DNA from 4 places in the Arthrobacter sp. DMZ02-1R genome. Region 1 is predicted to be linked to each of the others. Evidence: riboswitches for the same ligand, from Rfam matches in the RefSeq annotation. Region 1 holds a riboswitch; each other region holds the start of a gene.
What was found. Region 1 has a riboswitch for S-adenosylmethionine ahead of AC3ANQ_RS08705 (aminotransferase class V-fold PLP-dependent enzyme). Riboswitches for the same ligand answer to the same signal wherever they lie in the genome.

Region 2: another riboswitch for S-adenosylmethionine. It lies ahead of AC3ANQ_RS17800 (hypothetical protein); the one in region 1 lies ahead of AC3ANQ_RS08705 (aminotransferase class V-fold PLP-dependent enzyme).
Region 3: another riboswitch for S-adenosylmethionine. It lies ahead of metX (homoserine O-acetyltransferase MetX); the one in region 1 lies ahead of AC3ANQ_RS08705 (aminotransferase class V-fold PLP-dependent enzyme).
Region 4: another riboswitch for S-adenosylmethionine. It lies ahead of AC3ANQ_RS01935 (DUF1737 domain-containing protein); the one in region 1 lies ahead of AC3ANQ_RS08705 (aminotransferase class V-fold PLP-dependent enzyme).

What each region holds. Positions count from the first base shown of each region.
Region 1 is NZ_CM173230.1:1,762,813-1,769,978, reverse strand. It holds gene rsgA (ribosome small subunit-dependent GTPase A) at 1-316, shown strand, start outside; gene hisN (histidinol-phosphatase) at 396-1,208, shown strand; SAM riboswitch class IV at 1,369-1,481, shown strand; gene AC3ANQ_RS08705 (aminotransferase class V-fold PLP-dependent enzyme) at 1,517-2,941, shown strand; gene AC3ANQ_RS08700 (class I SAM-dependent methyltransferase) at 2,991-3,767, shown strand; gene AC3ANQ_RS08695 (metal-dependent transcriptional regulator) at 3,797-4,510, shown strand; gene AC3ANQ_RS08690 (MFS transporter) at 4,557-6,002, opposite strand; gene AC3ANQ_RS08685 (hypothetical protein) at 6,083-6,457, shown strand; gene AC3ANQ_RS08680 (hypothetical protein) at 6,579-6,719, shown strand; gene AC3ANQ_RS08675 (S1C family serine protease) at 6,800-7,166, opposite strand, start outside.
Region 2 is NZ_CM173230.1:3,740,141-3,747,306, reverse strand. It holds gene AC3ANQ_RS17835 (L-serine ammonia-lyase) at 1-819, shown strand, start outside; gene purU (formyltetrahydrofolate deformylase) at 822-1,721, shown strand; gene AC3ANQ_RS17825 (type 1 glutamine amidotransferase domain-containing protein) at 1,831-2,610, opposite strand; partial or broken gene AC3ANQ_RS17820 (helix-turn-helix domain-containing protein) at 2,655-2,819, opposite strand; gene AC3ANQ_RS17815 (matrixin family metalloprotease) at 3,044-3,970, opposite strand; gene AC3ANQ_RS17810 (VIT1/CCC1 transporter family protein) at 4,018-5,142, opposite strand; gene AC3ANQ_RS17805 (hypothetical protein) at 5,450-5,638, shown strand; gene AC3ANQ_RS17800 (hypothetical protein) at 5,682-5,996, opposite strand; SAM riboswitch class IV at 6,012-6,132, opposite strand; partial or broken gene AC3ANQ_RS17795 (sodium:solute symporter family transporter) at 6,249-6,623, opposite strand; gene AC3ANQ_RS17790 (helix-turn-helix domain-containing protein) at 6,725-7,166, shown strand, end outside.
Region 3 is NZ_CM173230.1:3,339,092-3,346,257, forward strand. It holds gene AC3ANQ_RS16005 (DMT family transporter) at 71-1,078, opposite strand; gene AC3ANQ_RS16010 (RNA-binding S4 domain-containing protein) at 1,178-1,408, shown strand; gene AC3ANQ_RS16015 (alpha/beta hydrolase) at 1,475-2,128, opposite strand; gene AC3ANQ_RS16020 (SGNH/GDSL hydrolase family protein) at 2,198-3,040, shown strand; gene AC3ANQ_RS16025 (hypothetical protein) at 3,107-3,502, shown strand; gene metX (homoserine O-acetyltransferase MetX) at 3,524-4,645, opposite strand; SAM riboswitch class IV at 4,659-4,774, opposite strand; gene AC3ANQ_RS16035 (S8 family peptidase) at 5,049-7,166, shown strand, end outside.
Region 4 is NZ_CM173230.1:420,534-427,699, reverse strand. It holds gene AC3ANQ_RS01955 (aminodeoxychorismate lyase) at 1-593, shown strand, start outside; gene AC3ANQ_RS01950 (DinB family protein) at 611-1,108, opposite strand; gene AC3ANQ_RS01945 (hypothetical protein) at 1,186-1,449, opposite strand; gene AC3ANQ_RS01940 (hypothetical protein) at 1,759-2,118, shown strand; SAM riboswitch class IV at 2,321-2,433, shown strand; gene AC3ANQ_RS01935 (DUF1737 domain-containing protein) at 2,444-2,701, shown strand; gene AC3ANQ_RS01930 (rhodanese-like domain-containing protein) at 2,698-3,108, shown strand; gene AC3ANQ_RS01925 (O-succinylhomoserine sulfhydrylase) at 3,109-4,317, shown strand; gene AC3ANQ_RS01920 (glutamate--cysteine ligase 2) at 4,343-5,632, opposite strand; gene AC3ANQ_RS01915 (endonuclease domain-containing protein) at 5,874-6,698, shown strand; gene AC3ANQ_RS01910 (UDP-N-acetylglucosamine 1-carboxyvinyltransferase) at 6,844-7,166, opposite strand, start outside.

The sequences.
Region 1 (7,166 bases):
ACTTGCATTGAAGCTCAGCGACGCCCCTGGCGGCAGCTGGATCATCGATACGCCCGGCATCCGTTCTTTCGGCCTGGCCCACGTGAACCCGGACCGCATCCTGCACGCCTTCCCGGATCTGGAACCCGGAACGGAATCGTGCGAGCGGGGTTGCAAGCACGATGCCTCCGCCGTCCGTTGTGGCTTGGATTCGTGGGTCGCTAATGGCCATGCCGGCGAGGCCGGCCCCGCCCGCCTGGCATCGTTGCGTCGGCTCCTTGGCGCGGACCCGCGCATGGAAGTCCAAGAGGCCAAGGAATTGGGCACAGTCAATTGAACCGCAGGGTCAACTGACTGCGCGTCGGTTGCCGTCCTACCTCCCCGGTTCACTGGCGAATAGACGGTAGTTTGGAACCATGACCCAACCCGATTCGAGCTACAACGACGACCTGCGGCTGGCCCATGTCCTGGCCGACTCCGTCGATTCCCTGACAATGGAGCGGTTCAAGGCACTGGACCTTCAGGTCGAGACCAAACCCGACCTGAGCCCAGTGACCGATGCCGACAAGGCTGCCGAGGAAGCAATCCGCGGGCAGCTCTCCCGTTCCCGCCCCCGCGATGCCGTCCTCGGCGAAGAATTCGGCAGCACCGGCCACGGCGCAAGGCGTTGGATCATCGATCCGATCGACGGGACCAAGAACTTCGTGCGTGGCGTACCCGTCTGGGCAACGCTGATCGCCCTCGTGGACGAGGGCGAAGTTGTGGTGGGACTTGTCAGCGCTCCGGCGCTCGGCAAGCGCTGGTGGGCTGCCAAGGGCTCGGGCGCCTACATGGGCCGATCACTGGCCGCAGCCACCCGGCTGAAAGTCTCCAACGTGTCACGGCTTGAGGATGCCTCGCTTTCCTACTCTGAGCTTTCCGAGTGGAAGCAGCACGGCTCGCTCGACAACTTCCTGGGCCTTGAGAACGATGTCTGGCGCAGCCGCGCGTACGGCGATTTCTGGTCCTATTGCCTGGTGGCCGAGGGCGCCGTGGACATCGCCGCGGAACCGGAACTCCAGGTCTACGACATGGCTGCCTTGGTGCCGATCGTGACTGAAGCCGGCGGACGCTTCACGTCCCTGAACGGCGCGGATGGTCCCTTTGGCGGAAACGCCGTCGCTACCAACTCAATCCTGCATTCCGAGGTCCTAAAGAGGCTCAACCCCGAGCTCGACGACCTCCTCTAATCCACTCTATTCACTGAATAAACGACGGCGGACGCCCCCTTTTCGGGGCGTCCGCCACTTTTTCTTCGGCAGAAGGCACATTTTCCGGTGATCGTAACAATCCGCTTAACAATCAGGGTCACATTGGAACCCGCCTCGCGGGTGTCCTAGTCTCTTTACAGGTCACGAGTGCCAGCGCGAAACCCCGGTTTGCTGGCCGGCAACCCTCCATCGCGGCGGGGTGCCCCGGGTGACGACCCGGCCGGTCCGGAACGGATGCGGCAAGCGCGGACCCCCTGCACGCAGGGGTCCCTCTTGAGTGAGGTCCCATGAGCACAGCCACGTTTACTTCTCCCGCTCTCTCGCAGCACCACGATGCCGCGCAGCAGCGCAGTGAATCCCGATCTCCGGCATCCCGTCCGTTGGCCGCGGTGACTGGCGCAGAACTGCAAGCGCCTCTGATCCAGGGCGGCCACGTCCGCTACGCCAACCTCGACTACGGCGCCTCGGCGCCTGCCTTGACCGTAGTTTCGGCATATCTCAACGAGATCCTCCCGTACTACGCGAGTGTCCATCGCGGCGCAGGCTATGCCTCACAGATCAGCACCTCAGTCTATGAAAACGCCCGCAACATCGTCCGCGACTTCGTTGGTGGCCGGGCAGACGATTCCGTGATTTTCACCCGCAACACCACCGACTCGCTCAACCTCCTGGCTGGGTGCCTGCCTGTCGCGGACGGGCGCCACATTGGCGAGGTCCTCTATCTGGACATCGAACACCACGCCAATCTCCTGCCGTGGCAAGGCGTTCCGCACCGCGGCATTGTGGCAGCGGGAACTTTGGTCGACACCGTAGCCAATTTGCGCACGGCACTCTCCCACGGGGGTGTCAGCCTCCTGGCAGTCACGGGTGCCTCGAACGTGACGGGCGAGATCCTGCCCATCAAGGAACTTGCTGCTTTGGCCCACGAATTCGGCGCGCGGATTGTGGTGGACGCGGCCCAGCTCGCTCCGCACCGCCGCATCGATATCGCCGCCGCGGATGTTGACTACTTGGTTTTCTCCGGGCATAAGCTCTATGCACCGTTCGGCGCGGGCGTCCTGGTGGGCCGTCCCGACTGGCTCGACGCCGGCACACCCCACCTTGCTGGAGGCGGAGCAGTCCGCGAGGCACGCCTTGACTCCGTGAGTTGGGCCACGGGACCGGCCAGGCACGAAGGAGGCTCGCCGAACGTGCTCGGCGCGGCCACCCTCGCACGGGCCGCGCAGGTCATCGCCAGCCTGGACCACGAGGAATGGCATGCCCACGAAGCCGCCATCCGTACACATTTGGTTGATGGCCTCAATGCGATCGACGGCGTGACCGTCCACCAGATCTTCAGCGACACCGATCCCCAGGACACCATCGGCGTCGTGAACTTCTCGCTCCAAGGCTATGACGCAGGCCTCGTGGCGGCCTATCTTGCGGCCGAACACGGCATTGGCCTCCGCGATGGGCGTTTTTGCGCCCATCCTTTGCTCAAGCGCTTAGGCCTCCCGTCCGGATCCCTGCGGGCCAGTTTCGGCGTGGGGTCGCGGCTGGAGGACGCCACACGGCTCATCGCAGGCATCCAGGCGCTCAAGAGCAACGGCCTCGGCTGGGACTACGTCGTGGATGCGGGCCGTTGGGTCCCTGCGAACGACCACCGCAGCTACCCGGAGTGGGCTCCCAACACCCCCGGGACCGCGGGCGCAGCTCCCTGCACTATCGACTGATTGCGATAGATTCGTAGGGTATTTTCACGTCCTACGAAGGAGTTCCTGCGTGGCCCCGCGATCCAAAGGCACGTCAGCCGGCCCCAAGCTCTATGAGGAACGGCGCCTTGAGCTCGGTCAGAGCTTTCAGGACGGCGGGGAGCACTATGACAGGGTCCGGCCGGGCTATCCAGCGGATTCAGCCGATTGGCTCCTGCCGGAAGGGGCGCAAGACGCGGCGGACCTGGGAGCCGGGACTGGAAAGTTCACGGCGCTCCTGGTCGAGCGCGGCCTGGCCGTCTCCGCGGTGGACCCTTCCACGGACATGCTCATGCAACTGCGCAAAATGTATCCACAAGTGGTCGCCCTGGAGGGAACGGCCGAGGCAACTGGACTGGCGGACTCAGCATTCGACGTCGTCAGCGTTGCCCAAGCCTGGCACTGGTGCGATCCCCTCGCCGCCAGCACCGAGATCGCCCGGATCCTGCGCCCCGGGGGCGTTATCGGCTTGATCTGGAACCAGTTGGACACATCCGTGCCCTGGGTCCACCGCTTGTCCCGCATCATGCATGCCGGCGATGTCCACAAACGGGACTTCCGGCCTGTGGTTGGACCGGAGTTTGCCGGTCTGGAAAGTCACGTGACGCATTGGGAGGATCCCGTGACCCCGGCTGACATCCTCGAACTGGTGAAGTCCCGCAGCTATTATCTGAGGGCGAATGACGCCACCCGGGCCAAGGTGCTGGGGAACCTCCAGTGGTATCTCTTCGAGCATCTGGGGCACACGGAGGGCGAGGTCGTCACGCTGCCGTACCTCACGCAGAGCTGGCGGGCGTGGAAGGTCTGAGGCCGCCGGTTCAAGATAGGCTTGTAACCGTGAAGACCAGTGCGCCCTCCTCCTCGATCGAGGACTACGTCAAGGTCATCTACTCCTTCACGGAGTGGCAGGACAAACCCATCACGTCCTCGCAGCTGGCGCAGCGGCTAGGCGTCGCCAATTCCTCCGTCTCGGAGATGGTCCGCAAGCTCAAGGACCAAGGCCTGGTGGACCACCAGCCCTACAGTGCCATTACGTTGACGCCCCAGGGAATGCAGCTTGCCCTGGGCATGGTCCGCAGGCATCGCCTGATCGAGACTTACCTCGTGAGGGAACTGGGCTACAGCTGGGACGAAGTCCATGACGAGGCCGAGATGCTCGAGCACGCCGTCTCGGACACCTTCATCGATCGCATGGCAGCCAAGCTGGGCAATCCCGGACGCGATCCCCACGGTGACCCCATCCCCGCCGCTGACGGTTCGGTGACCCTGCCACATGCGCACCGAATGATCGAGCTCGACGACGGCCACTCCGGGAAGATTACCCGGATCAGCGACGAGAACCCGGAGTTGCTGCGCTACCTGTCTGCCGAGGAAATCGACCTTGATGCCAACATCCAGGTAATTGGCCGCAAGCCGTTCGGCGGCGCTCTGGTGGTCCGGATCGGAAAAGGCCCGGGCAGCCGCGACTACGATCTCGCCGACGAAGTCACGTCGGCGCTTTGGGTAGCCACGGACACCGCGCACGAGGGTTGCGTCCTCGCGGAACGCTAACGAAACGGCCGCTGGACCGCGCAGTGTTTCAGGACCGCGCTGTGTTTCAGACGCGCTGGGTTGCCGTCCCGCCGTCGTCGGGGGCTGGACCCTCCGGAGAATCCGTCACCGCAGGGGCCAAGACCGGGTTCCGGATCCCGACGGCGGATGCCGCCGCCCCGATGAAGAACAGCACTGCGGTGACCACCACGGCATTGATGAGACCTTGGCGGCTGAAGACCGGGCCGATGATGAGCCCGGCGAACGCGATGCAGATCAAGCCCGCAATACGGGCTATGGCGTTGTTCACGGCGGAGCCGATCCCTGCCTCTTCGGTAGGAACGGCACCCAGGATAGCCGCGGTGAGGGGGGCCACCAGGGTGCTGAGGCCAATTCCGAAGACAATCTGCCCTGGTAGCACCTGCGTCCAGTAGTTCAGGGGCTCCTGGACGGCCATGGTCATGAGGAACCCTATTCCACAGATGAACGGTCCCGCCGTCATGAACCACCGAGGACCGTATTTGCCGGCCAGGCCGCCGAAGAACGAGGCCATGAGCATCAGGATCACAGTCGCGGGAAGCAAAGCTATTCCCGCAGTGGTCGCTTTCATTCCTCCGACTTGCTGCAAATAGATACCCACCGCGAAGAAGCCCAGCGCCAAGGCGCCATAAATGGCGAGCGTGGCCAGGTTTCCCCAACCGAAGTTGCGGATGGCGAAGAGCCGGAGGGGCAGCATTGGTTCCGGGGTCCTGGCTTCGTGGATCAGGAACAGGGTCATGCCCACCACCCCGACGCCGAGCGGCATCCAGACCAGCATGTTCCCCCAGCCCGTCCGTCCCTGTTCGATGAAGGCGTAAACCGGGCCGCCCAGTCCCACCATGGCCAGGAAAGCACCGAGGTAGTCGATCTTCTTGTTCCTGTCCGTGGCGGCGTCGGACTTCCGCAACCCCGCCAGAATCGGCCAGACGGCGACGCCCGGAATCACGTTGATAAAAAAGATCACGCGCCAGGACAACAGATCTACCGAGGCGCCGCCGATGAGCGGGGCTACGATGGCTGCCGCGCTGGTCCAGCCGGACCACTGGCCGATCGCCTTTGACTGCGCCGGCCCCGAGAAGAACGTGACGATCATGGCGAGCGAACTCGGAACCAGGAGCGCCCCGGCGATCCCTTGCAGGCCCCGTGACACCACCAGCACCTCACCGTTCCAGGCGAGACCGCAGATGACGGAAGTGATGGTGAAACCGGCGAGTCCCCATTCCAGGATGCGCGCACGACCGAAATGGTCAGACAGGGAGCCAGCAACCAGGATCAGCGCGCCCAAGGTCAAAAGGTAGGCATCCACCACCCATTGCTGGATGACAAGTCCACCACCCAATTCGCGCCCAATCGCCGGGAGCGCGAGGTTCACTACAAAGCCATCCAAAATAGCGATGAAGGAAGCCACAATAGCCACAACAAGGACCCGCTTTTGCAGCGGAGTGCTTGGCAGCAGGGCCGCTGCGTCGGTCATGAGCACAGCCTACGCCTGCTTGTCCGCTGACGCCGGGATTCCTCCGCAATCCTGCCACGGCGAAAGTCCCGTATCGTTGAATGGTGATTAGCAGACGTGACGCCGCACTGGCCCTTGATATTTCGATTGAAATGGCCCAACGCCACGGCATCCCGTCCAGGCTTTCAAAAGCCGAGCTGACCGAGCTCCAGGACAATCCACCGCAATGGCTCGTCCAATCGCGCGCCAACCGCACCGGCAAGCGGCCTGTCTGGGTTCACCTGAGCTGTGTGGTGTGCGGTTACACGGAGGCTGCCCGTCCCAAGAAGTGGTGGCCCGAGTTCACTTACGTTTTCTGCGGGCACCACCGCAACAGCGAGGTCCCCGGAATCCTGCCCGGCGAGGTCCGCAGCGAGTACGAGGGAATCGGCTCGCGATTCGTGGGCATTGTTGACGTTCCGGCGTCCGAAGCATAGCTGTTAGTGCGTTGAGCGGCCGGTTGCTTTCGGCGGAAACAGGCGTAGCTTACAAAGAGAGGGCCTTTCAGGACCCTCTTTGCAGGATCTTCAGGGAAGATCCGTAGTTAGGGAGCATGACATGCCTGACAAAGCACCGCACCAGCACGAGGCGAAGAAGAGTATCAAGTCCATCAAGGAGAAACGGGCCGTGAAGCGTGCCAAGCACGAATCCGACGCTGCCGTGGATCCCGTGGCCCATTTGAGGATGAGGAAGAAATAGCAAAAAGCCGGGGCCGTCAGGCCCCGGCTTTTTAGCCACCCGGCTTTTTAACGAACTGGTTCCATCATGGCCCCGGCTCCTCATGAATCCGCGTCAGTCATTTCGCTGGGCACGGCCACAATTGCGTGGACTTTTCCGTCCCGAAGGACCGTCAGCAGGAACGGCTCCCCTATGGCCTGCGAAAACAAGAGTTTCTGAAGGCTTTCGGCGCTGGATACGGCCCGCGACTGTGCGCTGAGGACAAGATCGCCCGCAAGCAGTCCCGCTCGCTCAGCCGGAGATCCAGCGATGACTTCCACCACCCGGAGTGCTTCTTTTTGGCCTGTCCGGATCACCGCACTCGCATCCAACGGAATAGGGGTACTCACCAAGCCAAGGTATGCCCTGCGGACCCGTCCGTCCCTGAGCAGCGCGGCGATGATCCGTTGAGTGGTGGTGTTGATGGGC
Region 2 (7,166 bases), 2.0 Mb from region 1:
ATTTCCGACGTCATGCTCGCCAACGAGCTCGTGTGGCGCAGCGAGGCCGAACTTCGCGAGCGCCTGCTGCAGATCTGGGCGGTGATGCGCGAGTGCGTGGACAACGGCTGCGCTGCGGAAGGAATCCTACCGGGAGGCTTGAACGTCAGGCGACGGGCGCCGTCGCTGTTCAAGACGCTTGCCGCCACGGACGCCGGATTGCAGGGTTCAAGCTCGGCGGATCCGCTGCTTGCCATGGAATGGGTGAACCTGTTCGCGCTTGCAGTGAACGAGGAAAACGCCGCAGGCGGCCGCATTGTCACGGCGCCCACCAACGGAGCGGCCGGCATTGTGCCGGCGGTGCTGCACTACTACGCGAAGTTCGTGCAAGGAGCCGACGACGACGGCGTGGTCCGCTTCCTGCTCGCGGCGGCCGCCGTCGGGATCCTGTTCAAAATCAACGCGTCCATTTCCGGAGCCGAAGTCGGCTGCCAGGGCGAGGTGGGCTCTGCGTGTTCGATGGCAGCCGCAGGCCTGTGCGAAGTTCTCGGGGGTACCCCCGAGCAAGTGGAGAATGCCGCAGAAGTGGGTATTGAACACAATCTCGGCCTCACGTGCGATCCCGTAGGCGGGCTGGTGCAGATTCCGTGCATCGAACGCAACGCCATCGCCAGCGTGAAGGCCATCAACGCCGCCCGCCTTGCCCTGCACGGCGACGGCAGCCACAAAGTATCCCTTGATAAAGCCATCAAGACCATGCGAGAGACAGGAGCGGACATGAAAAGCAAGTACAAGGAGACCTCCCGCGGAGGCCTCGCCGTCAACGTAGTGGAGTGCTAGCCATGACTGTCACACAGAATGAACCCGCCCCGTCGGCGCTGCCGGCTACCACCGTTGAGCATGTCCTTACGCTCGATTGCCCGGAAACGCGGGGGATCGTGCACGCTGTCTCGGGCTTCCTCCTGGAACACGGCTGCGACATCATCGACAACAAGCAATTCGACTCCCAGCTGGATCACCACTTCTTCATGCGGATCCACTTCGCATCGGACGGGGACCAGTCAACGATTGACTCGCTGAGGGAATCCTTCGCGCCTGTTGCCGAAAAGTTCGGCATGCGCTGGCAGCTGCAACGCCACGGGGCCAAGCGCCGGGTGCTGATCATGGTCTCCAAGTTCGAGCACTGCCTCAATGACCTCCTGTTCCGGGCACGCATCGGGGAACTGCCCATCGACATTGTCGGGGTAGTCTCCAACCATCCGGACCACAGGCGGACCGTCGAATGGCATGGCATTCCGTTCTTCCACGTACCCGTCACCCCGAACACCAAGGCGGCGGCCGAGGGACAGCTCCTCGATCTCATCGATCGCCTGGACGTCGAACTGGTGGTCCTGGCACGCTACATGCAGGTCCTCAGCGACGATCTTGCCCGCCGGCTCGACGGCCGAGCCATCAACATCCACCATTCGTTCCTGCCCAGCTTCAAGGGCGCGAAGCCCTACCACCAGGCCTACGCGCGAGGCGTCAAGACCGTAGGTGCCACCGCGCACTACGTCAACGGTGAGCTGGACGAGGGGCCGATCATTGCGCAGCAAGTGGTGGAAGTGGACCACACCTTTGGTCCGGATGACCTGGTCGCAGCCGGTCGCGACACCGAGTGCAAAGCACTCAGCAACGCAGTGCGTTGGCACTGCGAAGGCCGTGTGATCCTGCAAGGCAGCAGGACCGTGGTGCTCAAGTAGGGATTGGACGGCCCAAGTAGGCTTGAACGGCCCACCAACGGGTGGGCCGTCCAAGCGCCGCGGCTGCCCCTTCGTAGGGGCGGCCGCCAGTTTCAATGCGCTGCGGGCGTTAGTGGTCAGTGCCAGCCGCAGCCGCCTTCTTGGCGTCCTTCTTGGCGTCCTTCTCTGCACGCAGGGCCTCCGCCTCGTGCTGCTCTTCGGCCTTTTCCTGGTGGATGACCTCCGCGAGGAGCTTCTCCATCTCCTTGGCCACGCCGGCGGCGGAAGCCGGGTTCTGGCCGGTCACCAACCGTTCGGCGACCGCGACCTTCTCCTCGAAGACCTCGGCGAAGACGTGGATGGCGCCCTGTTCCTTAAGCCGGTCCGCCAGGAAGAACGGGATGACCTTATCCATCCCAGCGGCAACTTCCTCGTCGTTGGTGAAGGCGGCCACCTCCCGGCCCCCGACCAGCCGGAACCCGTCGGCCAGGTCCACGTTCACCAAGCCCGCCGGTCCGTGGCAGACCGCGCCCACCACACCGCCCGCATCGTAGACGCTGGCCACCAGGTTCTGTAAGCCTTCGCTGTCCGGGAAGTCCCACATGGCGCCGTGGCCTCCCACGAGGAAGACGGCGTCGTACTGGCCGGGATCAACGACTTCGACGCGGGCAGTGTTGTAGAGTCCGGCGCGTGTGGCCTCGTCCTCAGTGAAGGCAACCTGGATGGGATCTTTCGAGTCCACCTCATCGTGCGGGGGCTGGCCGCCCCGGATGGACGCGAAGTCGACGAAGTGCCCGGAATCCTTGAAGACCTTCCAAGGATGTGCAGCCTCGGCTATGTTGTAGCCGGTCTTCTTTCCCGTATCGCCGATCTCGGAAACGCTGGTCAATACCATGAGGATCTTCTTCATGTGTGCTCCTATCGTCCACATTCCAGCCTACGCCTAGCCCAAATTCAGGCTCTTGTGGGCCTAAAGCCGGCGAAGCGGGTTGCCAGATGAAGGGCCGCCAGCCGTCCCGTTCCGCGCGGGTCTCCGCCGCACAACTCGAAGATCCGTTGGAGCCGGTGGTGCATCGACTGCCGTTCCAAGTTCAGTTCCCTTGCCGCCTGTGCCGTATTTGGCAACTACCGGACTGCTGGCGGGAAACCCTGGGGTTGGTCCAAGCTGCTGGAGGTGCCCTGAACTAGCCCGGAATCCACTCAAACAACCAGGAGCATGCCCAGCCTTGGCCAGGAGGAGTGAACATAGTACTTAAATGTCCACTGCTGGGGCTGAACGTTGGGCATGTCCGGTGGGGGTTGGTCTGGGCAGGGCTATTGGGCAGGGCCGAGGCTGAACGGGGCTAGAGGTCGCTCCGGCAGGGTGCGGATGCGAGTTTGTAAAGGCCGTTCAGGTCTCCGGCCGCCAAGCCATCCGGGGCGCCGATCTCCGGGTACATGAGCTGGATCGGATCCTCCACGTGGTCAAGGCCAACCACGTGGCCCAGTTCATGTTGCACCACCGCTGAGACGTAGCGGGCGCCACCGGGGACGCCCAGCAGTTCCTTGATTTGCCGGGCGTCCAAGTCCAGGCTTCCCGTCACATAGCTCTTGGGGCCGGAGCCGAAGCTGTACATGGTGCTGCCGCCGGTGCCGATAACGGATCCAGCCAATGCCGGGGCGGCCGCGGGGGTGGTCCACGAAATCAGCAGCGGTGCCCAACGATCTCCGTAGAGGGCCGGTTGGTATGGCTTGCGCTTTTCTGAGGGGTTTTCAGTGCTGGCTCCGTCGTTGACGAATTTGAGGCCCGTGGCTCCAGAGATTTTCGCAATGGCGTCGGCGATGAGCCCCTCGGAGCCGGCAGGGGCCAGGGCCGCATTGACCACGTAGTGCAGGGGACGGCACGGTGAGTAGCCCACGGGTGTGCCGTCGGCGTTGGTGGCCAAGAATTTGTAGGAGTTGCTTGCCACGGCTGGCTTGGCGGGGGAGCCGAGCGCGTGGCCGGCTTCCTCCAGGCCGGGCGGCGGGGTGTCCGGGGCACGCGCGGCTTTTTGCGCCCCTTGCCCGGAATCTGCGCCCTGGGAGGAGTTGTGGCTTGGGGCCTGGGCCGAAGGACCCAGGTTCGGAAGCAGGCCACTGATCCGGGGGTCGCCCCGGAGGAAACCACTCACAAGCACTGCTACGGCCGCGACGATCGCCACGACCATCAGGTTTCGGAACAGTGCGACGGCGGTACTGGGCCGCCGCTGCGGAGATGGCGGACCGCCGTCGTACCCGTAGTTCGAATGCAAGTCTCCCCCAAGTCCCTGATTCCCGAGCCCCAAGCGGGCCGATGCCACTAACGGATGACAGCGCCGAAGACGAGTCCCAGCCCATACGTGGCCGCGGCCGCGCCGAGTCCGATGGCGAACTGCCGGAGGCCGCGGGTCAGCGGCGAGGTTCCGGACAACAGGCCGACGACGGCGCCAGTCGACAGAAGCGCGATGCCCACCAGCGTACCGGCCACAGCGAGCGCAGCGAAGCCTGTCATGCCGAAGATGAACGGCAGGATCGGCACAATGGCGCCCGAGGCGAAGAAGCAGAAGCTGGAGATGGCGGCGCCCCAGGCGGAGCCGATCGCTTCGTGCTCGTTCACGGTTTCTTCCACTTCGGGATGGAGCGAGAGGCTGGGATCGCAATCGCAGCTGTAGAGGCCCATGCGTTCGGCGGCGCGGTGTTCGGCGGCTTCGTGGGACATGCCCCGGGCCAGGTACACCAGGACCAGTTCATTGTGTTCGATGTCCAGGGACGGGGCTGCGGTCAGCGTGGCCTGGGTGGGGCGGGTGGCCTTGAGGAGCTCCAGTTGCGAGCGGACCGAGACATATTCGCCGGCTCCCATGGACAGTGCGCCTGCCAGCAGGCCGGCGATGCCGCTGAAGAGGACCACGGTTGCGGGCACGCCGGTGGCGGCCATGCCCATCACGAGGGAAAGGTTGCTGACCAGGCCGTCGTTGGCACCGAATACCGCGGCGCGAAAGGTGCCGGACAACCTGTTGCGGCCGCGCGTCGCCAGGCCGCGGACAACTTCTTCGTGAATTTGTTCGTCGGCCGCCATGGCCCGGGTCGCGGCGGGATCCTTCGCATAAGGGGAGCGGCCTTCCGCCCTTTGCGCGAGGGCCAGGACGAACACCGAACCGAAATTCCGCGCCAGGAAGCCAAGCAACTGGCTACGGATGGAGGCTGCCTTCGGCATGCCAGCGTGTTCGCCGAGGAGCTTGAGCCAGTGTGCCTCATGGCGGCCTTCGGCCTCTGCGAGGGCCAGAAGGATCTCGCGTTCCTCACCATCGCGGCGCTGCGCCAGTTCGCGGTACACGGCGGCCTCGGCGCGTTCGTCGGCCAAGTACTGCCGCCAGCGCTTGAGGTCCGACGACGATGGGGGAGTCCTGGTGGCTGCTGCGTCTTGAGATGGACTGCTTGAGTCCAACGGACTGTCTGATTGCGGGGTTTTTGCGTGCGGGTGCACCGGGACTCCTGGGTTGCTGGGGCGGGCTTCATCGCCTCATTGCACGTCCACTTTATCGCCAATTTCCGCGGCTTTTCGGCTGGTAATCCTTACTCGACGTTTTAGGTATGCCTCAAAAACGGGGAGGCTCCCGCTAAGCCTTGACCACCGGATGGGGCAGTGCTGGGATGGATGGACAGGGTCCACGAATTGGCTTCGGTGGCGTGGTGACCGGCTGCCTGATCCGCCTGGCGATGGGCTCAGCGGCACGTCGAACGGAGGTTGCACCATGGACAGCACCGAGACCCACGCCCGCCACCCCGACCGTCCCACGGTCGAGGCCGATCCCGCCTACGACTACAACGAGGACCTGGAGGTGGACGAGGACTGGGAAGAACAATCCGAGGTCCTCGACGACGACGAACGGCCGGTTCCGCTCGACGTCGACGAACACCGTGAGGTTGGAGAGATCGAATAGCCTCGGCAGCGTCGAATAGCCCCGACTCGCTGAATCTGGGTGGCTAAAACGCGCTCAGGATGAAGTGACGTTCCACGCCCGCCCGGTGCCCGGTTGCGGCCACCGTCAGCGTGAGCTTCCGTGTGGCCGGGAACCACCGGGCAGGCTGGACTGCTTGCGAGAGGGCTTGGGTGATGAGCCGCGGCTCGTGATGCCAAAGGCGTTCCAGCCGGCCGTTCACCACGAACGTGATGGAACCCTGGGAGAGGTCGACGCCGGGAATCACCCGGACAAACTCGTCAACCCGCCTGGCGCGGGGCGCGGGTGCGGTGCTTAGCTGCGTGGTGTGGCTGGCGGTAGCGCCGGTTTCCAAAGGCATTGCCTTCTCCTGGTGGAGTTGCTCTTGCCCGCTCGGTTGTCTCTGGTCCGGGGTCGGGCCGCTTCTTCATCCGAACCACCCGTGAACATGGGGTTGGCGTATGGCAAGTCGGAGCTTGGCGCCACATCTCTTGAAGCTCTTCCTACTGTACAGGCAGGCCCGCCCCTGTGCCTCTGTGTTCAAGCCCCCCGGACACGGCCGCGGCGCCGCAGCCTCTCGAACGAGAAGGTGCGGCGCCGCCGTCGTAATCTAGGCGATGGTCAAGGCCACCACGACGTCTTGCGCCGCCATCGAGATCAACACTCCCACGATGCCCAGGCCAAGGACCCAGTAGCGGTTGGCCTTGACGTCGTGCTCGGGGTTTTCGGTGTCGTCGGTGTTGATCGTTTTGCCGAACCAGCTGGCCACGAACGGGACAACGTCAGCGCGGGCCACCGTGGCTGCGGCAATGAGGGCACCGGAGGCGGTGGACATCATGGCGGCGACCGCTGCGGCCATGACCAGGCCGCCGATGCCGATCGGCAGGATGTGCGTTGCCACCTCGGCGTAGACGACGTCCTTGCCAAGTGCCTTGACGTCGATGTTGGGCAGTGCCACGCGGGCGGCAAGGCCGATCAGGGCGCCGGCCCTACGAGACGCTCCGGCGTCCCAAAAGGCCCGCCATGCCAGCGATCCGGCTACTATTGCTGCAATGATAGGGCCGTAGCAACGGCCTGAAAGGTTCGTGAATGAAGGCTCTCCCCGTTGAACCAAGCAATGTCCCCGTTGCCATCGGTTCCAGAATCCGTGCCGCCCGCCAATCGCAGCGGCTCACCATAGAACAGGTGGCGGATGCCACCGGTCTGACCAAGGGTTTCCTGAGCCGCGTCGAGCGGGACCTGACATCGCCGTCGGTTGCTTCCCTTGTGACGCTTTGCCAAGTCCTTTCAGTATCAATTGGCGAGCTTTTTGCCGCCCCCGAAACGCACTTGACCCGGCGGGACGATGGTCCGCGGATTTCGCTCGGCGGGCAGGGGATCGTGGAGCGGCTCCTGACCGCCCGCTCAGAGCGGCGGCTGCAGATTCTGCAGGCGACCATCGAACCCCGGGGCCGCGGAGAAGCCGAGCTTTACGCCGTTGATTGCGACGTCGATGTCCTGCACGTGGTCAAGGGACGCATCAAGCTGATCC
Region 3 (7,166 bases), 1.6 Mb from region 1:
GTTCTACAGGGCCGCTGGGTGCGGTCCGCGGTTGTGCGCGAAGTTAGTGCTGTGCAGGAAGCTGCGTGTCCTAGCCTACCGGCCTTTGGCCGCTGTCCTTCTTCCGGAGCTGGCCGGCCTGCCCCCGGACGGAACCGCGGGAAGCGAGGGCACCCTTCGGCCAAGGCAAAGTGGCCACGATGATGGCGGACAGCGTCAACAAGGTGCCAAGGACCGTGGGCAAGGCCACAACCGTTCCGGGTGCCGGGAAGACCAGGTCCAGCGCGAGTGATCCGAGCAACTGCCCGGCGATCATCCCCAGCCCCGTCACCAAGACACCCAGGCTGCGGACCAGCAAGGCCGCGAGCCCGATGAAGACGCAGCCAATGGGTCCGCCCAGGTAGTACCACCATTCAGCAGGCAGGGCGTGACCGGGGCCGCCCAGCAGCAGTTTGACGAGCCAGGCGACCCATAGGATGACTGCTCCGGCGACGAAGTTGACCAGCGTGGCGGCGATGGGGCTGCCGTAGTGCACGGTTGCGGTGCCGTTCATGGCTTGCTGGAAACTCATGAGGCAGCCCGCCACGACCGGCAACAGGATGGGGAGCAACAAGGATCCGACGTCGGTGGCCGCCCCGAGGCGCGGCGAGACGGCCCAGACGACGGCGGCAATCGTCAGGACGCTACCAAGGATCCGGACCCCGGTGATCGAGCGTTTGCCGCCGGGGGCGATGCCGAGCCGGTCCACGAAAAGGCCGCTCACGGTCTGCCCGGTGATCACGGCTACCGTGAACAACGCGACGCCAAGCAGGCCAATGGTGAACGATTGGGCAATCACGTAGAGGGCGCCGATCCCGCCGGCCACCACATAGAACCGCGGAAAGCTGCGCTCCTTGACGGCAGGCACTATCCGGCGCAAACCTGCGCGGCCTTTCGGTAGTGCAAGGCCGATCACGGCGATCAGTACCAGCCCGGTAGTGAAGCTTACGCCGGCGGCCGCGACGCCGTCGTCGAGCCTGGCCCCCAGCGCACTGTTGATCCGGCCTTGGACCGGAAGCAGGATACCGTTGGCCACCGCAAGCAGCAGCCCGGTGAGCACGGGAAGGGAAGTTCTGGAGGTACTTCCAGAAGTACTTCGGGAGGCTGGGCGGGACGTTGGCGGCACTTTCACCACCCTACTTCAGGCATCATTGCTTGTATGAGCAACCCGCAAATTCAAGAAATCCCCATCCGCGACGACATGATCCGCCTCGGCCAGCTCCTGAAGCTCGCCAACCTGGTGGAGGACGGCGTGGAGGCCACCGAGCTCATCAAAAACGGGCTGGTCAAAGTCAACGGAGAGATCGACGATCGGCGCGGCCGCCAGCTCCATGCAGGCGACACCGTGACCGTCAACGGACAAACCGTGCGGATCACCAAGGAGTCCTAGCAACGCGGGGTCACTTATGGCCCATTACGTGCCTCAGAATGGGCCATAAGTGACCCCGCATTGCTTTCAGACGGACGTGAGGACCTTGTGCTCCAGGAATTCGCCCACGTGGCCGATTTCCTGCTGGTTGATGCCGTGCCACATGCCTGTGTAGAGCACCTTGGTAAGGTCCGTGTGCTTTCGGACCCACCCCATGGTGTATTCGATCTTGTCCGGGGTAATGACTGGATCCTGCTGGTCCCGTCCCCAGAAGAGCGGCACGGAACCGTCCAGTTCGGCGTCCCGGAACGTGGGGTCGGCATCGGCGTCGACGGCGAAGCCTGAAAGCCCGACGACGGCGGCAAAGTCCGCCGGCCGCTGCCGGAGCAGCGAGGTGGCCATGGCCATGCCCATGGAGAACCCGAGGAGCGTCACCGAGCTGTGGTTGGACTTGAAGGAGTCCAACCAGGAAAACACATACTCGGCCGCGGCCTTGACGGCGTCGAGCGAGTAGTCGATGGACGCAGTGAGCGGGAACCACGTGAAGCCCGGGCCGGTGGCGATCGGGGCGCGGAGCGAGGCGACGACGAACTCCTGGGGCAGCAGGCTTGCCAGGCTAAAAAGGTCTTGCTCGTTGGATCCATAACCGTGCAACAGGACCAGCAACGGCTTTCCACCCCGTTCCTCCTCTTCGTGGGACCACAAAACGACCGGGGCGGGAAAGGCGGAAGCTTGACTCATGGGACTATTCTTACAGTTACCCATGAGTAACAAGCTACGGGCGCGTAGCGTTGCAGCAAAAGGCAGGATATGGACGTGAGTGGCACTGATTCCCCGGTGGAGCACGGCGCGGATGAGCGGATTCATCCGTGGACCCGCTACGTGGCTTTGGGTGATTCGTTTACCGAGGGCATCGGCGACCCCGAGCCCAACAGTCCGGGCGGACATCGCGGCTGGGCCGATCGGGTGGCCGAGGAGCTGAGCCGCGGTCACAGGGATTTCGCCTACGCCAACCTGGCGATCCGGGGGCGCCTGCTCCAACAGATCGTGGACGAACAACTCGGCCCGTGCATGGACCTTAAGCCGGACCTCGTAAGCATCTCCGCGGGCGGCAACGACCTCATCCGCCCCGGCGGCGATCCCGATGCCCTGGCCGAGAAACTCGATGCCACGGTACAGACCCTGACCTCAGAAGGCGCCACCGTGGTTCTCTTCAACGGCCCGGACACCGCGTCGTCGGTTCTTGGGCGGATCCGCGGCAAGGTTGCCATCTACAACGAAAACCTGCGGACTGTAGCCGCCCGCCATGACGCAGTGGTGGCGGATATGTGGTCCCTGCGGCAACTTTCCAACTCGCAGATGTGGGATGAAGACCGCCTGCATTTCTCGCCACTCGGCCACCACACGATCGCCACCATGGTCCTCGATTCCCTCAACGTTCCGCATAATCTCGAGCCGCTCCAGCCCAAGCCACTCCCGCACCGCAGCTGGCGGGAAGCGCGCTCCGGCGATCTCGTGTGGGCACGCGAGTATTTTGTCCCGTGGGTCATCCGCCGGATCCGGCACCAGTCCTCCGGCGACGGGATCTTGCCAAAACGCCCGACGCCGGGACCCGTCTTCGGTCCGGCCGACTCCGTTTTGCCCCGAAGGTGACGGAGGACCACGACGCTTGCCACACGGGCCGGGCTAAGCTGGAGAAAGACCTAGGAGGCCTCTATCGTGAACAATTTGATCTTCTGGATCATCGTCTGCTCTTGGCTGATTCCCATGGGGATCCGTATGTTCAACCGTTCGCGCCAACGCAGGATCAGGGACTTCCCTCCGCAGAATTACCCGGGCCAGAATTATCCAGGCCAGAATTTCCCCGGTCCTCCGCAGAACTACCCCGACGGATACCCGGCGCAACCACCGGTAATCATTCCGGCTGAGCCACCGCCCCCGGTGGCGACGCCCGCACCACAGGCTGCTCCGCCGTCGTCGACCGTTCCCCTGCCGGACACCGCACCCCATGGCTACCGGGCCCGGAAACTTGCCGAACTGGACCAGCAGTACAGCGACGGGAAAATCGCCATGGAGGACTACATGAAGCTCCGCCAAGAGATCATGAACGGCTGATTCAGGCGAAGAAAGCCTGGGTCAGCCAAAGAAAGCGTCGCGCAACTGGGGGCCCAGCTGGCCGATCTCAGTGAGGAAACCGTCGTGCCCGATGGGTGCTTCGATGACGTGCACTGAGACCTCGCCGGGCAGCGCCTTGGCAAGTTCGTGGGATTGCTCCGGAAAGTAGAGCCGGTCCGAGTCCACCGCGGCAACAAAGAATGTGGCTGTGGCCACGGACAGCGCGTCCTCCAATGAGCCCCGGCCACGGGTGATGTCGTGGCTCATGAGGGCCTCGGTGATGGCGATGTAGCTGTTGGCGTCGAAGCGCTGGACCAGTTTGCTTCCCTGATGGTCGAGGTAACTCTCCACCTGGTAACGGCCCCGGTCTCCCAACGCGGCAGCCTGAAGGGGTGCCTCGCCGCCCTGGGCATTCCGGCCGAAGCGGAAATCCAGTTCTTCCGCTGAACGGTAGGTGATGTGGGCGATCCGCCGGGCCAGGGCCAATCCTGCCTCGGGCGCGCGCTGGCCATAGTAGTCACCACCGTTGAAATCGGCGTCCTGCCGGATGGCGAGCGTCTGGGCCTGCGCGAACGCGATCTGCTCGGCAGTGCTGCATGCCCCGATTGAAATCACGGCACATCGCTTCACGCGGTCCGGATAGCTGACCGCCCATTCCAGGGCACGCGCACCGCCCATGGATCCGCCTACCACCGTGTGCCAGCTGTGGATCCCCAAGGCGTCGGCCAGCCGGGCTTCCGCCGCGGTGCTGTCCCGCAGCGTCACCAGCGGAAACCGGGAACCCCACGGCTTGCTATCGGGCGCGCTCGACGACGGCCCTGTGCTGCCGTAGCAGCCTCCCACGATGTTGACGGAGACGACGAAGTAGTGGTTTGTGTCAATGGTCGCCCCGGGTCCAACGAGTTGCTCCCACCAGCCCTCTTCGTCGCTTTCGCCACGGGCCACGTGCGTGCTGCCCGTCAGGGCATGTTCCACGAGCACGGCGTTTGAAGCATCGGCGTTGAGCCGTCCCCACGTCTCGTACGCAAGGACGACGTCCGGGAGAAGACCTCCGGCCTCCAGTTCGAGTCCACCCACGGAGACATACTTGAGCGTTCCGTCCCGGGTGCCGGAAAGGGGTATGGCTGTTGCAGCAATTGTCATTCGTTGACACCTCACATCGCGCTTGCCCGCCGCCAAAAAAGCGAAGGGCCAGGTCTTCACCCGGGGCACCCCACCGCGAGAGGAGGGTTGCCGGCCAGCAAGCCGGGGCTGTCACTGGCACTCATGACCTAATACGAAGAGTCTAGGAAAACCGGACCCCTTCTGACGAAGATTATGACATCTATGTGACACTCGGCCGTGTCTTGTTCATGCAAGGGGGCGGAGAGGCCGTTACCGAAGGGGAGCATGATGCGCGTGTGACTCGATAGAATCAGGCACAGCAGTCCGGCTCCCGAGCTCCAGACGGAGGCAGCGGAATCCCAATTCTTGTCAGCACCTCGTGAAAGTCCACATGCAGTCCATGCCAACAACCCGCAAGGCAATTTCAATCTCAGGAGGATCCATGCGCTTTGCCCAGCGCCTGGCCATAGCTACAGCGACGCTCCTGATGGTGCCTCTGGGTTTGGTACCACCAGCTGTGGCCCAGGCCGCACCTGGCCAGCAGGCCAGCGTGGAAACGAGACCGTCAGGCGACGTCAGCGTGGACTCATTCGAGCCCGACACGACCGCCGGCGAAGCGCGCTACATTGTGCGGTACACCGACGGGTCCGATGTTGCGGGACAAACGGCATCTTTACAGGCTCAAGGTGTCCGTGTTGGGAAGACGTTCTCGCATGCAGTCAAGGGCGCAGTAGTGGCAGCCACCCCCCAGAAGGCCGCAGAATTGTCCGGGTCCGCCGGCGTTGCTGCCGTCGAACGCGACACAACGGTGAAAATTGATGCCACCCAGGACGGCGCCCCTTGGGGTCTGGATCGAAGCGATCAGCGCACCCTTCCCTTGTCCGGAACCTATACGCCCCCCGCGAGCGGCGCAGGCGTCGCCGTCTATGTGGTTGATACCGGCGTGCTGGGCACGCACGTGGATTTCGGTGGACGAGTGACGGCAGGATGGAGCGCGTTCGCCGGGAAACCCGCCACGGATCCGTGCACCAGCGCTCCAACGCCGGAGGCTGGTCACGGAACTCATGTGGCCGGAATCGCGGCGGGAAGTACCTATGGGATGGCCAAGTCGGCAACCATCGTCCCGGTTCGAGTCCTCGACTGCAATGGCAGCGGAAATGCCTCGGACGTCATCGCGGGCCTGAACTGGATGGTACAGGATCACCAGGCGCACCCCGGGCAGCCTGCCGTCGCCAACCTCAGCCTGTCGGGCGACGCGAACCAGAGCCTGGACGCCGCTGTGCAGAACGCCATCGACAATGGCATCACCGTGACCTTGGCCGCGGGTAATTCGAGCGTCGACGCCTGCACCCTGTCCCCAAGTCGTGTGCCGGCGGCCATCACAGTGGCCGCCACCGATGCGTTTGACCGGCAGGCTTCCTTTTCCAATTTTGGGTCCTGTGTCGATTTGTACGCGCCAGGGGTTCAGATCACCTCCGACTGGAACACGACAACGACAGCCACGGCAATCCTCAATGGCACGTCAATGGCCTCTCCCCATGTGGCGGGAGCGGCCGCCATGCTTCTCTTCATGCACCCGGCGTGGACCCCTGCGCAGGTAGCTGCGACTTTGACTGCGGGGGCAACCTTCGGAGTCATCCAGTCAGCCGGAAACTGCACGCCCAACCGGCTGCTGTACGTCAGCAGCGCACTCTTTTCGGCAGCGCAGTATCCCTCAGGCGGCTTCGTCGCGGCAGCGCCGTGCAGGCAATTGGACACCCGTGACGGTACCGGCGGAGTCACCGGGCCTGTCGGGCCCGGACAGACCATCAACGTCAAAGTCACAGGCCGCGGTGGAATCCCCGCCACGGGGGTCTCCGCCGTCGCGATGAACATCACGGTCGCCAACACCACGTCGAACGGCTTCATCACCGCCTACGCCGCTGGAACCCCGCAACCAAACACCTCGAACGTGAACTACGGGCCAGGGCAGATCGTCCCCAACTTCGCCATCACCCCCGTCTCCGCTGACGGAACCATCTCCTTCACCAACACCTCCTCCGGCACGGTCCAACTCATCGCCGACACCTCCGGCTACTACCTTGCCGGCGCCGCGTCTACTCCCGGGGCGTTTTCCGCCCAGGCACCGTTCCGGCAATTGGATACCCGCATCGGAACCGGCGCACCCAAACAAGCCGTCGCCCCCGGACAGACCATCAACGTCAAAGTCACCGGCCGCGGTGGACTCCCTGCCACGGGGGTCTCCGCCGTCGCGATGAACATCACCGTCGCCGACACCACGTCCAACGGCTTCATCACCGCCTACGCCGGAGGAACTCCGCAACCAAACGCCTCGAACGTCAACTACGGGCCAGGGCAGATCGTCCCCAACTTCGCAATCACCCCCGTCTCCGCTGATGGAACCATCTCCTTCACGAACACCTCCGCTGGTACCGTCCAGCTCATCGCCGACACCTCGGGCTACTTCCTTGGTGGTGCGGCTACTGATCCTGGAGCGTTTTCGGCCCAAATACCATTCCGGCAATTGGATACCCGCATCGGAACCGGCGCACCCAAACAA
Region 4 (7,166 bases), 1.3 Mb from region 1:
GCGCTTCGACCCCTACATGCTGGATCCAGGCTTCGCCGTCCCCCGCGGGCAGTCGCCGGCAGCGCGAGACGGGCATCGACGTCGTACTTCTTGACCGCGGCTTCGACACGGATGCGGGCGAGCGCGCCCCCTGGCTGCTGCTCGGTGCCAAGACTCTGTCCTATGCCGTGAACATGGCCGCACTGCGCTACGCGCACAAGCAAGGCGCTGACGACGCGATCTTCATCTCAACAGACGGCCGCGTGCTGGAGGGTCCGACCTCCACCGTTTTGCTGGCGCATGTTGAAACGGTGGACGACGGCGCCGGTTCCGTGCGCACGGTCAAGCGCCTCATCACTCCGCAACTGGACAGCGGCATCCTCCCCGGCACCTCGCAAGACGCACTTTTCGCGAAAGCGAAGGCGGCCGGCTGGGAGCTCGGCTACGGCCCGTTGGTCCCGGACGACCTGTTCGACGCCGACGCAGTGTGGCTGATCTCAAGCATCCGGCTCATCGCGCCCGTCAATCATGTGGACGGCAGGGAGATCGGCACCCCGGCAATGCGCAAGCAGCTCACGGCCGAGCTCAACGAGCTGTTCGCGGGGATTGAATAGGGGTTTCCAAGGCGGCGCTACTGACTCAGGATCTGCTCCCGCAGAATGTCTGCATGCCCGCAGTGTTGAGCGAGTTCGCGCAGCAGGTGAAGGTACACCCAGCGCAACGGGAGCGGGCCGCGTCGATTGCCGTTGAGCATGCTGTCGAGCTCCAAGGACGAGGTCGCAAGGCGTGACGCCTCGCATGCCTCGAGATGTGCTTGCTGGACTGTGGCGATGGTGTCGCCGTCGTCGAGGATAAACGACTCGTCCGGCGTCGCGGGGATACCGATCTCGGTGCGTGGGCGGCAAGTGATGGCTTCGTCGAACCAGACCTTCTCGACGAAGGTCGCGTGCTTCACGAGGCCAAGCAGCGTGGTCCGGGACGGCACCAGTGACCGGCGGGCTTGTTCCTCGGTCAACCCGTTCAAGCATGCATTGAGCGCACGGCGGTGCTCGTCAATGAATGCCTCGAACTGGGTCCTGATTTGCTGGTTGATGACGTCCTCGGCAAACGTCACGGGGAGAGAAGACATGGGTGGAGTATCCCAAGACCGGCGCCCCAGGGCAATCGAAGGCGGCCCCTGGACCACCCAATGATCAGCCTCGCCTCTCAGCCGTTGGCCGTGATCCTCACCGCGGCGACTTCTCCAGCTCCGGCAGAGGCGGAGGCGCCCGAATTGGCCCGCGCCACGTGAACCTGGATGTTAACCGGCCCCGGCTGCAGCTGAACAACCCCCGTGTATGGGGCGGAGCAATCGAACGTCAGGTCCTGCGGAGCCAGCCCGGTCCGCGGATCCTGGCCGATGACCATCTGGACCTCCGGAGCACCAACGCAGGCCGCCATCACAGTTCTGGTTCCCCCATGACCCGACATGAATCCGAGTGTAGGGGGCCGGGTCATTTAGCTTGCCAGAGTCTATTGTGCCGCCATGGCCGCAGTAGTTAACTAGTTTCGTGAACCCTGCTGGGGAGGGCGATCTACCTCTAGGGCCAACGGCCCCCAGCCGGATAAAGGCGTCTGATGCGCCGGTTCTGGGGCCGGCGTATCAGACTTCTTGCCCAACTGACCCGCACTTGTTGTCGTTATCGGCGTCCATAACGACACCAACTGCGAGGCACTTGGGTCGCTGAGGAAGACGTTCCGCCCATTCCCCAAGTGGGCTTGAGTCCGTAGGGTATCGACATGAGCATTTACATCAGCCCCGACTCCGCTGCATGGTCGCTAACTGCCATGGCGACTGCCGCGTCAGCGGGATCAATCGACGATGCGAATGCCATGTCCAACTTGGTACAGGAAATCTACGAGACAGAAGGTTTCGAAGCCCTGTCAGGTGTGGTCTTTGCCCTGGCTCATCACAACAGCCTCTCGCTGCATGCCTTGGCCACGGCCACCGGGATATCCGTCCATGAGTTGCTGGAAATCCGAAAGCATCAAGGCACCACGTTCCATCATTCACCGTCGTTTTTGGTGCAAGAATCCAAACAATTGCCACGCCGGATCCAAGCAAGCCTAGAGCCGCTTCCGCGGGAAACCGAGGCTTAGTCCCCCGCCAGTGATCCCGTGCTCAGCAAGCCACGCTGGGTAAATGCGCGATCCTGCCACATATTTGAAGGGGCATCCGGGTCCCGCAGGACCGACGTCGAGCGCTGATTCTCGCCCGGATCAGCTGGGCCGCCGCCCCGGTTACGGAACATGACGACGGCCGGTGGTGCGGGCCGCCGTCGTGGATGTTATTTTCTTCTTGAGTAATGAGCACCAGCGCGAAGCCCTGACTTGCTGGTCGGCAACCCTCTCTCCGGCGGGGTGCCTCAGGTGACTACTCGGCGTATCGACACTTTCGAACTGCAAGCGTGACTGAGGAGCACCAATGCCTGAACCCACCGAAGAAAAACTCTCCTACCGGCTCATCACGGGTCCCGATACCAAGGAATTCTGCGAGCGGATCTCCACTGCCCTCTCGGAAGGCTACGTGCTGCACGGCAGCCCGGCTGCCACCTTCAATGGCACGGACGTGATCGTGGCGCAGGCCATCATCCTGCCCGCGGCGATCGCCAGCGCGGATGCGGCAGTCGCGTCTGCAGTGGATGCACTCGACGAAGAGTTCGACGGCGAGGGCCACGCATGAGCTATGCAGGCGACCTGAGCCCGCATGATGCCTGGGCCAAACTGGAGCAGGGCGCCATCCTGGTGGACGTCCGCACCGAAGGCGAGTGGGCACACATCGGCATTCCAGACACCAAAGCCACCGAAAACGATCCCCTGTTCATCCAGTGGAACCTTGCCGGTGGGATCCCCAACACGCGTTTCATCGAAGAGCTGACGCAGCAGGCCCCAGAGGCTGGTGGCACCGAACTGGTCTTCCTCTGCCGTTCCGGCCAGCGTTCGATCGCCGCCGCCATCGCCGCAACGCAGGCCGGCTACACCGCCTACAACGTGTTGGAGGGCTTTGAAGGCGAGCCTGACCGCTACGGCGAGCGAACCGTGAACGGCTGGAAAAACCGTGGACTTCCGACGAACCTGGGGAACATCTAAGTGACATTCAATCCTGACGCCGCCGGCTGGGGCCCTGACACCCAGGCAGTCCGCGGCGGCCTTGACCGCACCAATTTCCAGGAAACGTCCGAGGCCGTTTTCCTCAATTCCGGCTTCGTCTACGAATCCGCCGCGGCCGCCGAGCGCGCGTTCACCGGAGAGGACGAACGCTTCGTCTACTCACGCTACGGCAACCCCTCCGTGGCCACTTTCCAGGAGCGCCTCCGCCTGCTCGAAGGCACCGAGGCGTGCTTCGCGACGGCGTCGGGCATGTCCGCTGTCTTCACCGCCCTCGGTGCGTTGCTGGCGGCCGGTGACCGGGTGGTTGCCGCGCGCTCACTGTTCGGTTCCTGCTTCGTCATCCTCAACGAGATCCTGCCGCGCTGGGGAGTCGAGACCGTCTTCGTCGATGGCCCGGACCTGGACCAGTGGCGTGCCGCGTTGTCCGAGCCGACAACGGCAGTGTTCTTCGAGTCGCCGTCGAACCCCATGCAGGAAATCGTCGACATCGCCACGGTGAGTGAGCTGGCACACGCGGCGGGGGCAACCGTCGTCGTCGACAATGTCTTTGCCACTCCCCTGTTGCAGCGCTGCGGCGATCTGGGCGCGGACGTGATCGTCTACTCGGGTACCAAGCACATCGACGGCCAAGGCCGGGTCCTGGGCGGAGCGATCCTGGGCACCAAGGAGTTCATCGACGGTCCCGTCAAGCAGCTCATGCGGCACACCGGGCCATCCCTCTCCGCGTTCAACGCCTGGGTCCTGACCAAGGGCCTCGAAACGATGGGGCTGCGCGTGAACCACTCCTCGGCGTCGGCGCTGCGGATCGCCGAATGGCTTGAGGAACAGCCGGCCATCAGCTGGGTCAAGTACCCACTCTTGAAGTCGCACCCGCAGTACGAGCTCGCCGCGAAGCAGATGAAAGCCGGCGGCACCGTGCTGACCTTCGAGCTGCTCCCCTCCGCGGGACGCTCGGCGAAAGAGGCCGCCTTCGCGCTATTGGACGGGCTCTCCGTCATCGACATCTCGAACAACCTGGGCGATTCCAAGTCCCTCATCACCCACCCTGCCACCACCACGCACCGTGCCATGGGTCCGGAAGGCCGCGCGGCCATCGGGCTGGCTGACGGTGTGGTGCGGCTTTCGGTGGGGCTGGAGGATGTGGACGACCTCATCCGGGACCTGGAGCGGGCCCTCAAGCAGGTCTAGCCGGCTGCGGGTCAGCCCGGCGTGGTTAGCCGGGCGCGTCGCGCCAGTCCTGGCGCACCCAGGTGAGGACGGGCTGCGGTTTGGTGTCGCTCTGGTCCTTCTCTGAGCGCATCGTGATCTGGACGGCGTGCTGGACGACGGCGGCCAGCCCGGCGGAGTCGGGCTGGCCGCCGTTGCTCTCGCTCCACCGCTCGGCAACACCGCGCTGCTCGATCGCACCGTTACCACGGCTAAGGATGGCTGCGATGCCGGCCTTCGCCAAGTCGAATTCACCTTGTTCCGCCAGCACCGGTTCCAGATATTCCACCAACGACCAGACCACGTCGGCGGCAGGCTCGGGCCGAAAGGTTCCAAAGTCCAGGAGTTCGCCGCGGAGTCCAAAGTTGCTTGCCTGCCACGACGCCATCCGCAAAAGCACCGTGGGCACTGCCGCAGGCTCAATGCCGGCATGGTATTCACGCACAGAGGTCTCCACCAAGGCCCTGACGAGCACTGCGATCAACGCGGCGTCCTCGGCCCGGAGGCAGACATCGGCAACGCGAACTTCCACCGTAGGAACGTGCCGGGATAGCCGGGCATCGAAGTAGACCATGCCTTCATCCAGCAGGACACCCGTTTCGATGAGCCTTCGGACCACCCGCCGGTAGGAGGCCAAGGAACCGAAGACGGCCGACGGACCCGAGGACGGCCAACGGTTCCAGGCCTGCGTCCGGTAGCTCTCAAAGCCCGTCGCCAGCCCCCGCCAGAAGGGCGAATTGGCGCTGATCGCGGTGAGGACTGCGAGCTTGTCCCGGATGTGGTCCAGGACCGCCACGCCTTCTTCCGGGGACTCGATCGAGGTGTGTACGTGGAATCCGCAGGTGAGCTGTTCGTGTGCCGTGATGCCGAAGCGTTCGAGCATGACGGCATACCGGGGATCCGGAGTGGTGTGCAAAGCGGCGTCCACAGGTGACGTGGCCAACGCCGCGATCCTGGCACCGTGGCGCCGTGCCGCGTGGCTCGCGAGGCCCCGCCCCTTGCGGATCTGGTGCAACAGTTCGGCGTAGCTACGGCATGGCCTGGTCTGCGTCTCGATCTGCTCAAGTTTGAGCTCATGGGTGAGGGCGGTATCGGCGTCGTCCATGTCCTCAGGGTTGAAGCTGGTTTCGGGGGCGTCCGGGGTGGGGTCGTCTTGATTGACGCCGTCCTGGGCGGGGCTGCGCTGGGGTGCGCCGTTCTGGGCCATGCCCGACAGGAGCGCGTCGGCAAGGGCAAGGGGCTCGCCGGTCACGGGATCGACGATCAGCAACTCCTCTTCCACACCAAAAGTGCGCACGGATCAATTGTGCGCCATGGCAGCCTTTCGGAAATAGGGGCGGGGCTGGGGCTGGGTGGGTCGGGGGTCTGGGTCCCGACGGATTCTGCTGAATCACTCCGGCCATGCGGAACGAGTGTCCCCATATTCCGGGCATTAGTGGAAGCCGCCCCCGGAGTGATCCAGCAGAATGTCGGCCAACTCATCCACATACGCCACATTCCTTGGGGCGTCAGCTGCAATTCCATGGCTAGCTGGATCCATGGATGCCTTGGATTACCTCTCCTCAGTGGGCGGCGTCGCCCGGGTAGGCCTTCTTCGCGCCAACGGCTATACGCCCTCAGCGATCCACAAGCTGGCTTCCGCCGGGGCACACCAACCACGAAAGGGCGTGTGGGCCCTCCCGTCGGCGGATCCGGAATACCTCACGGCGATCCTCAACAACGGGCAGCTCACCTGCGCAAGTGCCGCCTTACGCTACGGCCTGTGGATCAAGGACAAACCCAGGCATGTACACCTGGCCGCGCGCCACTGCCGGGGCAAGGGCTTCGTCCGGCATGGCGGGCTTCGCCTGTCTCCAAAGATTGCCGTCCCCGTGGCATCCGTAGAAGACACCGTCATTCATGCTCTGAGCTGTTTGCCGGACGTGGATGCTATTTCCATTGCGCAGTCGGCCATGCAGCAGTTCGGCATCCCGCAGGCCATGATCGAAAGTGAGATCTCTGCCGACTACTACGGAAACGCCAGAAGGCTGTTGGCAAAGGCAGACGGACTGTCCGAATCCGTACCCGAGATCAGCGCCCGTCTGCTGTTCGAATCGGAAGGCCTGCCATTCCGCCGCCAAGTCCGTATCCGCAGTGTCGGACGGGTCGACTTTTTGATTGGCAGGCGGTTGATCGTTGAAGTCAATGGCTACGCGTTCCATAGTTCCCGGGAGGCGTGGAGGAAAGACATGGCACGACTGAACGCTGCGCAGGTACGTGGCTTTGACGTCCTGAGCTTCGCCCCCGAGAAGATCTGGAACAACCCGGAGCAAGTGATGGAGGAAATCCGCGCCGTCCTGGCCCTGGACAGCGGACGGAAGTGATCGCGACGACGGATTCTGCTGGATCACCGCCACTGGTGGAAGAGACAACCGCGGGTTTCCGGGCCTGGGCGACAGCACACTCTGGGTGATCCAGCAGAATGTTCCGCCCGACCAGGGCCGAGTTCAGCACGGCCATCCGACGCCGTCAGTCCTGGAAGTACTCGATCTTGGCGCCGATGGTGTTGAGCCGCTCGGCCAGGTCCTCGTATCCGCGTTCAATCACGTAGATATTGCGCAACTCGGATGTGCCGCGGGCCCCCAGCATGGCCAACAGCAGGCAAGCGGCAGGACGGAGGGCCGGTGGGCACCCCACTTCCGCCCCACGCCACTTGGTGGGGCCATTGACGTAGATGCGGTGCGGATCGAGGAGCTGTACCTGGGCTCCTAGCTTGTTGAGCTCGGTTAGGTAAATGGCCCGGTTTTCGTAGACCCAGTCGTGGATCATGGTCTGGCCCTCAGCATTGCCAG